3 regions of the Glutamicibacter sp. MCAF14 genome follow, and region 2 is predicted to be linked to each of the others. Evidence: riboswitches for the same ligand, from Rfam matches in the RefSeq annotation. Region 2 holds a riboswitch; each other region holds the start of a gene.
The links. A riboswitch is a leader RNA that binds a small molecule or an ion and turns the genes downstream of it on or off. The one in region 2 is predicted to bind S-adenosylmethionine.
Positions count from the first base shown of each region.

Region 1: linked by a shared signal. The riboswitch ahead of AB4Y71_RS01290 (substrate-binding domain-containing protein) and the one ahead of AB4Y71_RS13070 (ABC transporter ATP-binding protein) in region 2 are both predicted to bind S-adenosylmethionine.
Region 3: linked by a shared signal. The riboswitch ahead of AB4Y71_RS06530 (bifunctional o-acetylhomoserine/o-acetylserine sulfhydrylase) and the one ahead of AB4Y71_RS13070 (ABC transporter ATP-binding protein) in region 2 are both predicted to bind S-adenosylmethionine.

Region 1 is NZ_JBFREO010000001.1:275,221-279,427, forward strand. It holds gene AB4Y71_RS01280 (GntP family permease) at 10-1,371, shown strand; gene AB4Y71_RS01285 (SdpI family protein) at 1,479-1,835, opposite strand; SAM riboswitch class I at 2,052-2,142, shown strand; gene AB4Y71_RS01290 (substrate-binding domain-containing protein) at 2,256-3,251, shown strand; gene AB4Y71_RS01295 (sugar ABC transporter ATP-binding protein) at 3,235-4,207, shown strand, end outside.
Region 2 is NZ_JBFREO010000005.1:220,779-224,985, forward strand. It holds gene AB4Y71_RS13060 (LLM class flavin-dependent oxidoreductase) at 1-808, opposite strand, end outside; gene AB4Y71_RS13065 (acyl-CoA dehydrogenase family protein) at 862-2,193, opposite strand; SAM riboswitch class I at 2,209-2,300, opposite strand; SAM riboswitch class I at 2,567-2,667, shown strand; gene AB4Y71_RS13070 (ABC transporter ATP-binding protein) at 2,674-3,495, shown strand; gene AB4Y71_RS13075 (aliphatic sulfonate ABC transporter substrate-binding protein) at 3,581-4,207, shown strand, end outside.
Region 3 is NZ_JBFREO010000003.1:235,680-239,886, reverse strand. It holds gene AB4Y71_RS06545 (CPBP family intramembrane glutamic endopeptidase) at 1-89, shown strand, start outside; gene AB4Y71_RS06540 (GNAT family acetyltransferase) at 108-545, shown strand; gene AB4Y71_RS06535 (VOC family protein) at 595-1,239, opposite strand; SAM riboswitch class IV at 1,413-1,531, shown strand; gene AB4Y71_RS06530 (bifunctional o-acetylhomoserine/o-acetylserine sulfhydrylase) at 1,623-2,966, shown strand; gene metX (homoserine O-acetyltransferase MetX) at 2,969-4,114, shown strand; gene AB4Y71_RS06520 (SGNH/GDSL hydrolase family protein) at 4,198-4,207, opposite strand, start outside.

The sequences.
Region 1 (4,207 bases), on a different contig from region 2:
CAACTTACCGTGTATGAACTACTTGTTCTGCTGATCCTTGTGGTGGCCATCGTGATGGTCACGGCACGTTTCAAGATCAGCCCCTTCCTTGCCCTCATAGGCGCCGCGATCCTTGCCGCCTTTGCCTACCGCATCCCGCTGGCTGAAGTAGCATCGACGGTCACCACGGCCTTCGGCAGCACCATGGGCAATATCGGCTTGGTGATTCTCTTCGGTACGATGATCGGCGTCATTCTGGAGAAATCCGGCGCGGCGATCTCCATGGCAGATGCACTGATCAAGGTTCTGGGTACACGATTCCCCAACCTGACCCTGTCGATCATCGGCTACATCGTTTCCATTCCGGTTTTCTGCGACTCGGGCTACGTGGTCCTTAACTCCCTTCGCAAAGCCATCACCTTGCGCACCGGTGTCTCGGCGCTGGCGACTTCTATCGCGCTGATGACCGGCCTGTATGCCACCCACACGATGGTGCCGCCAACTCCGGGCCCGTTGGCTGCGGCAGAAAGCATCGGCATTGCCGAGAATCTGGGTTTGATCATTGCAGTCGGACTGCCAGTTGCCGCGATCTCGGCCCTTGCAGGCTTGGCCTACGCCAGCCGGTTCAACAAGTCCAAGTGGACCCCGCTGCCCAGCGACGACGAGCATGACATCGCCGAACTCGACTACGAGCAGCTGCGTGCAAGCTTCGGCAAATTGCCTAGGCCGGCGATGGCATTCATGCCGATCCTTGTTCCCCTGGTACTGATCTGTGCCGCCTCCATTGCAAAGCTGCCATCGCACCCTATTGGCGAGGGAACGGCACTTGAGATCCTTTCCTTCCTTGGTACTCCGGTTATCGCGCTGATCTTCGGCCTGTTTGCCGCGACCTTCCTGTTGCGCGGTGGCAACAAGCTGTCGGTCTTCAATGAGCAGATGAAGGAAGCGGTGCGCACCGCCGCTCCGATCTTGCTGATCACAGGCGCCGGCGCTGGCTTCGGCGCGGTACTGGCCGCTTCGGACCTGACCACGATCCTTTCCGATTCACTCAGCGGACTGGGCTTGGGCCTGGCCGTGCCATTCTTGATCGCTGCTGCGCTGAAGTCCGCGCAGGGCTCGTCCACCGTTTCAATGGTGACCACTTCTGCTCTGGTCGCCCCGATGCTCGGTTCGCTTGGCTTGGATTCGCAGCTGGGCATGGTGCTTACCGTGCTGGCTGTCGGTGCCGGTGCAATGGTTGTTTCGCATGCAAACGACTCGTACTTCTGGGTTGTTTCGCAACTCAGCCGGATTCCGGTCATCACCGCGTATAAGACCTTGAGCGTGGCGACCGCCATCCAAGGCACTGCGGCGTTTGTGACCGTACTGATTCTCGGAGCCGTACTGCTGTAGTAGGACGCTGACCGCGCAAGCAACGGATCGCACCATCTGCCGATGGTGCGATCCGTTGCTTTAAGCATGTGTCTGAAATTGGTAGCCGAAGAGCGAAGGCCTGCCCGCTAGACGCGTCGCGCGGCCTTGTTCGCTTTGGCAGCCGAGACCATCAGCAACACGATAATGGCCAGATAACCTGCGCCGGTCGTGGCGAAGGCGAAACCGAACTGGCCCAGCACGCAGAGAATCGCTGCACCGGCCAGCATGGCCCAGCCTGCCCATGAAGCCGCGGCCATCAGCGGCGCAGCCTTCCGATGCCCTGCCAGCCAGACCTCGTCGCTGGCCAAGGTATGGCGCGTCTTGATGCCGATGGCCGCATTGCGCGCGAGCTTTCCATCCCGGGCCATGGGTGCGAGGAACGCTGCCACCAAAGTGATGCCCAGCAACCCGAGCATGAAGGGGATGACGCCTGCTGGATCCACGTTCCACCTGTTCTGACTATTCGCCGTGAACAGCCATCCTATTCGGAGGCAGAGCAGTTCCCGAGTTCAAATTTCGTCATTCAAGGGTCATATGACGGCCGCGCTGCCATCGATCAGGCAGGCAGGAGGCTCGAAGATGACGTATTTTGTCCTGCCGTTCCCTCGTATGACAGTGCCCTTCCAAGACTGCTGCCGGCAGTGGTTGACTCGGAGCACAACCCATCCAGAGCGGCTGAGAGACCTGGCTCCGCGACGCCGCAGCAAGCCTGCATCCCGCAGGTAGTGCTAACGCCAGGATCGATGGAACTTCCGGGCCACGAAGTGTGAACTTCTGTTCGGGATCCCTCGGTTCAATATTTCCACGAGAGGGACGGCATGACTCGCACTCGACCGAACACCTTAAAATTTCTTGCCACAGCCATGGCAGCAGTAACACTGCTTACCGGTTGCTCGCTAAAGGAGCCACGCCCAGAATTAGCGCCGGTTGCGGCGCAAAGCAGCAACCCGCAAGAGGAGCAGAGTATTGACGATGTCCCTTCACTCGAGGGCAAAAAAGTTGGCATCGCTGCCAAAGACATCCTGCACGACTACTCGCGTGTGATCTACCAGCAAATCCAAGAACGAGTCGAAGAGCTTGGCGGAGAAGTCATCGCTACCCAGGCCGAGGCCAAAGATGAGAAGCACGTCTCTGACGTGGAAAACCTGATTACCCAGTCTCCAGACGTCATCGTGGTGATCTTGGGTGATGCGCAAACGCTCACCCCTGCCTTGGCTAAAGTGGACGCCGCCGGGATCCCACTGTTCACCATCGACTTCCAGAGTGAATACTCGAAGAACAATGTCACTAGCGACAACTGGAACGTAGGAACCACGTTAGCTCGCACCATGGCCGAGGACCTCCATGGCAAGGGCAAGATCCTAGTATTCAATGGCTTCCCCGGCGTGACTCCCTGCCGGATTCGATACAACAGCTTGAACTTGGTTCTCGAAGATTATCCAAACATCGAGAAGATCTCCCCTGAACTGCAGGACAAGTACGAGGGCACTATTGAAGATGCCAAAAACCAGATTCAGGATCAGCTGCGCAGGCTGCCAGCAGGTGAAATTGACGCAATCTGGTCTTGCTGGGATATGCCGCTGATTGGTGCTGCGCAGGCCATAGACCCTACGGATAACGACATCAAGCTCTACGGTGTGGACGCAGAACCTGGAGCCTTGGATTTGATCGCGAATCCAGAGAGCTCATACCAATTCACAGTCGCCCAACCCATCAAGCAAATGGCCACAACCTCGGCCGCGAATATCGCATTGTTCCTTGATGGACAAACTGATCGGGTTCCGAATACCAGCTATGTCGAGCCAATTTTCGTCGACAAGGAAAACGTGAATCAGGTGCGCAATGACAACGGGATCTAATGAACTGCTGAGCATGGCCGGCATACGTAAATCTTTTGGCGCCGTCACTGTGCTCGACAATGTCCAACTTCGACTGCGGGCTGGCGAAGTACTCGGGTTGGTGGGCGAGAATGGCGCAGGAAAATCCACTCTGATAAAAATCCTCACAGGGCTGTACACCCTAGACTCTGGGCAGATTGACCTTGCTGGGCAGGCTGTCCAAATTCGCCGACCGGCCGACGCCGAAGCATTGGGCATTGAAGTCATCCATCAGGACCGTCACCTGGCCGGTCGCTTGACCGTCGCCGAACAACTGTATCTGGGAACTACCAAGAGCCGTGGACTCTGGCGCCGTGAGCGTAGCGTGCAAGAAGCAGCTCGGGCCGACATCTTGCGAACCACCGGTCAGGAGCTGGATACGGCGGCTTTCGTTGATGAGCTGAGTGTTGCTCAGCAACAACTGATCCAAATAGCCCGTGCAGTGTTGGCCGAACCCAAAGTGCTGATCCTGGACGAGCCGACCGCGCCGTTGGCCAATGACGAAGTCGCACAGCTTTTCGGCACCATCCGCCACCTGCGCGATCGTGGTGTAGGAATTATTTTCATCTCGCACTACCTGCAAGAACTGCAGCAGATTACCGATCGGATCACGGTGTTGCGCAACGGCAAGAATGCCGGCGATGCCAGCTTCGCGGACGGGGACAGCATTGAAGATGTCATCGGCTTGATGCTAGGTAATCAGGTCAATGAATTCTCACATCAGAAGCACGAGGTACGTCCTGTTCAGGGCGAGCCTGCCCTCGAACTGGTGGACCTGTCGGTCGCTGGCAAGTTGGGCAACATCAATCTCGCGGTAGCCCCCGGAGAAATCGTCGCCGTCACGGGATTGGTGGGATCAGGTATTGAGGTGCTCGCCGATGCGATCACCGGCCTCCATTCACACACGGGCTCTGCCGTGTTGCACGGTCGACCGGTGA
Region 2 (4,207 bases):
CCTCAGCGGCGTCGCGGATCTTGGCAACCGCTTCCTTGAGCAGGTCGCGGGTAGGGCAATTCACGAAGATCGCCTCGGCGTTCGACGCGGCGAATTCGGTGCCGCGCTTGGAAGCGCCGGCCTGGTAGATCACCGGGGTGCGCTGGATGGAAGGCTCGGTGATGGCGATGCCCGGAACCTTGAAGTACTTGCCTTCGTGGTTGATCGGGTGCACCTTGCCCGGGTCGGTGTAGATCCCGGTTTCCTTGTCGTTCTGCACCGCGTCGTCTTCCCACGAGCCTTCGAGCAGCTTGTAGACCACTTCGAGGTACTCATCGGCGTGGTTGTAGCGCTCGTCGTGCTCCATCTGGTCTTCCTGGCCCATGTTGCGGGCGGCCGATGGCAGGTAGCCGGTAACCACGTTCCAGCCCACCCGTCCATTGGTCAGGTGGTCCAAGGTGGCCAGGCGGCGGGCGAAGGCGTAGGGGTGCTCGTAGGCGGTGCCGGCAGTGACGCCGAAGCCCAGATTCTCGGTCACGGCGGCCATGGCCGAGACCAGCATCATCGGGTCGTTGACCGGTGCCTGGGCGCCGGAGCTCAGCGGGGTCACATTGGTGCCCTTGTACACGTCGTAGGTACCCAGCACATCTGCCAGGAACAGCCCGTCGAACTTGCCCTTTTCCAGCACCTTGGCCAGGTGGGTCCAGTAGCCCAGGGTGTTGTAGGTCGAGGCCTTGTCATCCGGGTGGCGCCACAAGCCCGGTGACTGGTGGACCACGCAGTTCATATCGAATGCGTTGAATAGGATCTCGCGCTTGTTCTCGCTCATTGTTGTGCCCCCGTAAATCGGTTAAGTGAATTGTTGCTGGTCTGTGCCAGGCCCTAGGCCCGATGGGTCGCGTCTTCGCCGGTAACTGACAGGCGCTGCGGCTGGACCCCGTTGATCTCGTAGTCCCCGACGATGCGTGCCTTGTAGATCGCCGGGTTATGCGTGGCAATGGTCCGCGCGTTGCGCCAGTGCCGGTCCAGATTGCAGTCGCTTCTGGTCGAAGAAGCTCCAAGCCCGTCGAAAATCTTGCTGGTCACTCCGATAGCCAACGGCTGGACCACGGTTTGCGCGCGGTTGGCGGCAAGCTCGCAGACCGCATAGCGCTCTTCATCGTTCAACCCCGGATCGCCCAGAGCCGCTTCGACTTCAAGCACCGCTCCGATGACTACGGAGTCAGCAGCGAAGGATTCCGCTGATACTTCGCCCACCAGCTGCAGCACCTGGGGTTCCTGGTAAACAGGGACACCGGTACCGGTGGTGAAGATGCGGGTTCGCGACTGCACCGCACGGCGCAGGTCGTTCAGTGCCGCGCGGGCGATGCCCGCCTGCACCGCCATGAGCACCAGCTGGAAGATGGCAGCTTCGGAGTCATTGGCCTGCTGCGGCATGAAGCAATCCACCGGGACCTGGCGGAACTCGGTGGTCCCGGTTCCGGTCAGCCCCTGGCCGAAGCCATCCCAGTCATCAAGGATCTTCACGCCGCTTCGCTGGGTGGAGACTACCGCAATCTGGCGTCCGGCCAGTTCCGGGTGGGACACGGCAACGGTGGTCCAGTCGGCAAAGATGGTGCCCGTGCAGTAGTACTTCTCGCCGTCGACGACCCAGCGGCCATCCACGAGGCTGGCTGCGGTGTTCAAGGTGCCCAGGGCATTGCCCCCGCGTTCGGTATAGGCGTTGCCGATGATCTGGCCGGCGGCAATGCGCGCGATCCATTTCGTGCGCAGCGCCTCGTCATCCAGCGCCAACACGTTTTCCACGAAGGCGATGTGCGCACGCCACAGCTGCCCGACGTGGGAGTCCGCCTCGGACAGCTCGATGAGCAAACGGAATACATCTGACAGCCGCGCCCCGTAGCCTCCGTCTGCCACAGGAAGTCGCAGCGCGCCGAAGCGTTCGCGATTGAGCAATCCCACCTGTTCGAAGGGAAGCACCCGGTTCAGGTCGCGGTCTTTGGCGTTCGCAGCGATCTGGGAGAACACCGGACGGAAAATTCCAGCGAGCCGGTCGTACTGCTCATCCGCGCTAGGTCCCGGCGTAATTTTCAGCAATTGCCTTGTCGGAAGCTGTTCTTCGAAATTGTCCAGTTCCAGCGCGGTGGCCTGCGAAGGATCACTGAGCTGGTTGAAGTCCAGTCCGGCGGCATTGGGCGAATGGCCAATAGGCATCAAAATTCTCAATTCTTTCCATCGGTCCTGGCGGTAGCACCGTCCCGCGCTTGGGGTGGTTGCTGCGGCGTCTTCGAGCCAGATCTCTCAGCCGCTCTGGATGGGTCGTATTCATTTGTAGCCGTAACAATCGTGCGATTCCAAGCCCCGAAGTCACATTTCGTCTCGCGATGCGCACGGGGTTGGACGGCACTTGCGCGACCTATTGCCGGCGAGACCGAAGATGACTTGCACAGAATTGGCGAATGTCGCCCAAACACGCATCTAATGAAATAAATAACGAAATATCCTCCACATGTGACGTAGCTATCGAATATTTTTCATGTTACGCAAGATTTGCGTTCAATTCGTTCGAATGCCTGTAATGGATGAGTAACCATCCCGAGCGGCCGAGAGATCTGGCTCTACGACGCCGCAGCAACCACCTACGGACTACCCTCCGCAGGCCGGTGCTACCGCCAGGAACGATGGAGATGAATCATGGCTCTTACTTACGCAGCGCCCCCAACGGGGACAAGCGCCGCCTCTTCTGGTGCATTGGATGTCAGCTTCACCGACGTCTCACGCACCTTTACTACCAAGAAGGAAAGCCGCACCGTACTAGCGGATATCAACTTGCAGATAACCGCGGGCCAGGTCGTCGCGATCCTCGGTGCCAGCGGCTGCGGCAAGTCCACCCTGCTGCGTTCGGTATCCGGCCTGGACCACCCGTCGACCGGTTCCATCCGCACGGGCAACCACGATGTGAACGGCATCAACGATCTGTGCGCCGTCGCTTTCCAAGAACCGCGATTGCTGCCATGGCGATCGGTTCGCGAAAACATTGCCCTCGGGCTGGCACCAGGCACTGAAAAGTCCGCCGGCGAGACGCTCATCGATGAACTGATCGAGCTCACCGGATTGAGCCACGCAGCGCACCTGCGCCCACGGGAAATTTCCGGCGGCATGGCCCAGCGGGTATCGCTGGCCCGCGCATTGGCCCGCCGCCCAGGAGTGCTGCTCCTAGACGAACCCTTCGGCGCACTGGACGCACTGACCCGCTTGAAGATGCAAGACCTGCTGCTGTCCATCCACAAGTCGTTCCCCACCACCGTTTTGATGGTGACCCACGATGTGGATGAAGCCTTGACGCTCGCTGATCGGGTCATTGTCCTGGGCCGCGCCGGCACCACCGGCGCCGCAAGCGTCATCGAGGACCTGTCCTTGCACGCCGCTCAACCGCGTCGGCACACCGACAGCCAGTTTGCCGCACACCGCGCACATCTGTTGCGCCTGCTGGGCGTCGATCCCACCAATCACTAGCCCCATGCGCCTCACGGCGCCTTGGAGTTTTCATCCCAAGTGGCCAGTTTCCACCTCACTGGCACGCACATTATTAGGATTTTCTATGCTTTCGAACCGCTTCACCCGCCGTACCGCATTGTCCGCCGCCGCCCTGCTGCTTGGCACCTCGGCGCTTGCCGGTTGCGCCGGCGAAAACGCTACGGCCGCCAACGCGGACAAGACGCTGTCCATCGATTTCGCTACCTACAATCCACTGAGCCTGGTGCTCAAGGAGAAGGGCTGGCTGGACGAAGCTGCTAAGGAATCCGGCGTCAGCGTTGAATGGATCCAGTCCGCTGGTTCCAACAAGGCCAACGAAGCGCTGCGAGCTGACGCAATCGACGTGGGCTCCACCGCAGGTTCGGCCGCATTGCTGGCGCGCTCCAACGGTTCGCCGATCAAGACCATCGCGTTGTACTCGCAGCCTGAATGGGCCGCGCTGGTGATCGGCAAGGATTCGAAGATCAGCTCCGTGAAGGATCTGAAGGGCAAGACCGTCGCAGCCACCAAGGGCACCGACCCGTACTTCTTCCTGCTGCAGAGCTTGGAAGAAGCCGGGCTCAGCGAAGACGACATCAAGCTGCAGAACCTGCAGCATGCCGACGGGCGTACCGCATTGGCCAATGGTTCGGTTGATGCTTGGAGCGGCTTGGATCCGATCATGGCCGCCGCCGAAGAAGACGGCGCCTCG
Region 3 (4,207 bases), on a different contig from region 2:
TGCCGCTGGTCATTGCGCACTTCCTGCTCGATGCCATCGGGTTCGTCGGCTATGCACTGATTGGGCCGGCCATCGGAATCGGCCAATAGTGCCGTTATGCTGGGCTGATGCAGATTACCGAGCTGAGCGAGAAATACCTCCACCAAGCTGTTGACTTGTGGGAAGCCACCGGGCTGACTCGTCCGTGGAATGATCCGCTCGCTGACGCTCGACGGGCTTTGCACGAACCCACCTCTACGGTGCTGGCCATGATCGAAAATGATCAGGTTGTGGGCACTGCGATGACTGGCCATGACGGGCACCGCGGTTGGCTCTACTACGTTGCAGTGGATCCGCGCAGGCAGGGCAATGGCCTGGGCAGGTCCTTGGTGGATGCGGCCAGCTTGTGGCTGCGAGAACGGGCAGTGCCCAAGGTGCAGCTCATGGTCCGCAGCGAAAACGCTGCCGTCATCGATTTCTATGAACGCCTGGGCTTTGAAGACCAGCAGGTCGTTGTCTTGGGCCGGCGTCTGGACCAGTCTGAGGCAAGAGCCGGAAAAGAATGAAGGCGGGGACGCCATTGGCCCCGCCTTCGTGAGTTCATTTTTGAACTTCTTACAGCACCACGGTGCCGGACTCGGTTTCAAAGGTTACCGACATGATGCCCGGAGTGCCATTCGGAGCTTCATATTGCATGGTGACAGCTCCCAAATTGACGTTCTGCGGCTGGCCGAGCCAATCCAGCACCCGTTCGCGCGAACCGGCGATGGCTATCTCGCTGATGGCACCAACCGGTTCAAGCGACTTGGACGGATGCAGGTCCTCAGTACCGTCATCCCATGAGATCAGGTATGGGCACTGCGGGTCGGCGATCAGGCCCTTGATACCAATTTGCTGCCAGGTCAGTTCGCGGCCATCAGGGAACTTGCGGTTGCCAGGCACTGACTTGCGGCCCAGGCGGTCTTCGGCGCTGGATAGATCCTCCACCGAGACGCACCAGCCCATCCAGCCACCGCCGAGTTCCGAGCGGGCGCGAACAGCCTGTCCGAAGGGTGCCTTGTCGCTGGCCGGGTGGTTCAGCACCTCGACTACTTCCAAGTACTGGCCGTGCTTGAGCGGGAAGATGACATTGCGTGTTCCGAATCGTGGATGCACGCCACCCTTGACGAACTCCAAGCCGAGCGACTCGGAGATTCTTTGCGCGGTTGGCATCAGCCCATCAGGGCCGCATGCATAACTTACGTGATCTAGCCTCATCATGTGCCCATCATGGCAACATGTGATGGCAGTCTCTACTTAGGTAACCCTAAGCGGGGCGAATGCTATCGAATAGTCTGCGGAAAAGTCCTCAAAAATACGGAATATGACCGATTGAGTCCAAGGCCAAGCGCCTGCATTGCAAAGATCTTCGGTTCTCGGGCAAACTGGATGCAGGTCATGAGTCCCAGTAACAAGCCCCGGCTTACTGGGCGGCAACCCTCCACCGCGGTGGGGTGCCCCGGGTGAAGACCTGGCCCTTGAATGCGCAAGGCATCAAGGACAAGCGCGGGTTACCCCTGGAAGTTCTCTCGATACGGTGCTTCCTGTCGGTGTCTTTTCAGTGGCGTACCCCCATAGTCATGAAACGCTATTTGGAGGAAACCATGAGCAGCAACTGGTCATTTGAAACCCGTCAGATCCACTCCGGCCAGACCCCGGATCCGACAACTGGAGCACGAGCTCTCCCTATTTTCCAGACCACTTCTTTCGTCTTCCCTAGCGCCAAGAGCGCTGCTGCGCGATTCGCGCTGCAGGAATTGGAGCCGATCTACACGCGTATCGGAAACCCGACGACTGACGCAGTGGAAACCCGCATTGCCGACCTTGAAGGCGGTGTCGGAGCACTGCTGCTCTCTTCGGGACAGGCAGCAACCACCTTCGCCATCTTGAACTTGGCCGAGGCCGGCGACCACCTGGTTGCCAGCCCAAGCCTTTACGGCGGAACGCAGAACCTGCTCAAGCACACCCTGAAGCGCCTGGGCATCGAGGTCACCTTCGTCTCTGATCCGGATAACCTCGATGAATGGCGTGCCGCGGTCCGCCCGAACACCAAGGCATTCTTCGGAGAGAGCATCTCCAATCCGCGTCAGGATGTCCTGAATATCGAGGACATTTCGGCCATCGCCCACGAAGCCGGCGTGCCGCTGCTGGTGGACAACACCCTGGCCACCCCGTACCTGATCCGCCCGATCGAGTGGGGCGCGGATATCGTGATCCATTCGGCCACCAAATTCCTTGGCGGCCACGGAAATGCCATCGCAGGCGTCATCGTGGATTCGGGCAAATTCGACTTCGGCAAGGATGCGGAACGCTTCCCAGGATTCAACACCCCGGATGAGTCCTACAACGGCCTGGTCTTCGCCCGCGACCTGGGTGTCAATGGCATCCTGGGCGCGAATCTGGCCTACATCCTCAAGGCCCGTGTGCAGCTGCTGCGCGACTTGGGCGCCTCGGTTGCACCGTTCAATGCTTTCCTGATCGCCCAGGGGCTGGAAACCTTGTCGCTGCGCATTGAGCGCCACGGCCAGAACGCCGTCGAGGTTGCCAACTGGCTCGAAGCCCGCGGCGAAGTGCGCAAGGTCGCTTACGCAGGCCTGAAGTCCTCGCCTTGGTACGAGCGTGCGCAGAAGTACAGCGACCAGGGCGCTGGCTCGGTCATCGCCTTCGAATTGGAAGGCGGCTCAGAAGCAGGCCAGGCCTTCGTCGACGCGCTGGTGCTGCACTCCAACGTGGCGAATATCGGCGACGTGCGCTCCTTGGTCATCCACCCGGCCTCCACGACCCACGCGCAGCTTTCCGAGGCCGAGCAGGTTGCCGCTGGCGTCAGCCCGGGACTGGTGCGCCTGAGCGTTGGGCTGGAGAACATCAAGGACATTCTGGCCGATTTGGAACTGGGCTTCGCAGCTGTCGGCGCCCTTGAGAACAAGGAACTGCAGGAAACTCTCTAGGCATGGCATCCATTGTGACTACTGAAGATACTCTTCGCGCCGAAGAGCTCGCTGGCGGACAAGACGGCATTTTGCGTCGTAGTTCCGTGGGGGAGCACTGCTTTGAATTTGGCGGATACCTTCCCGAGGTGGAGCTGGGCTTTGAAACCTGGGGAACCCTAGCTGCCGACGGTTCCAACGCGGTACTGGTGATGCATGCACTGACCGGTGACGCGCACGTTGCCCAGGGCGATTCGCAAAGCGACGGCTGGTGGGAAGGTTTCGTGGGCCCTGGCGCCACGATTGACACCAATGAGTACTTCGTCGTGTCCATCAACATGGTGGGCGGTTGCAATGGATCCACCGGCCCGGCGTCCCTGGATGAGCAAGGCGTGCCCTACGGTTCGCGCTTCCCGTTCGTGACCATCAAGGACTCGGTGCGCCTCGAAGCGCGTCTGGCCAAGCAGCTGGGAATTGATTCCTGGCATGCGGTCATCGGTGGTTCGATGGGCGGGGCGCGTGCTCTGGAGTACGCGGTGCAGTTCCCGCAGCAGGTGAAGAATCTGGTGGTGATGGCATCCAGCGCGCAGGCAACTGCCGAGCAAATCGCCTTCGCCCAGGTGCAGACCCAGTCCATCCGCTTGGATCCGCACTTCTGCAATGGCGATTACTACGGCAATGAGGCCCGCCCGGACGCTGGTCTGGGTTTGGCCCGCCGCCTGGCCCACATCACCTATCGTTCTGAAGCCGAGCTCGAAACCCGTTTCTCGCGCAACCCGCAGGAAGGCGAGAAGCCAACGGGCCAGCTCGACGGAGCGCGTGGGCGCTACCAGGTGGAAAGCTATTTGGATCACCAAGCCAGCAAGCTGGTGAATCGCTTTGATGCCAACAGCTATCTCGTGCTCACCGAAGCGCTGATGAGCCACGATGTGGCTCGCGGCCATGAATCCTTGGAAGCTGCGTTGGCCCGCTTGGCGAAAGTCAACGTGGTAGTTGCAGCGGTGACCAGTGACCGCCTGTACTTCCCAGAGCAGTCGGTGAAACTGGCTTCGTCGCTGGCTAAGCCGAAACCTGTGCACTACATTGATTCGCCCATCGGACATGATGGCTTCCTGACCGATGCCAAGCAGCTCGATGGGGTCCTTCGGACGTTGGTATTCGGAGACTGATCATCGGCCGCGTAGCCGGATCGCTTGTAAAGCCAGAAGCAGTTCCACCAGTTATCGGTGGAACTGCTTCTGGCTTTTACTAGCTAATTTGCG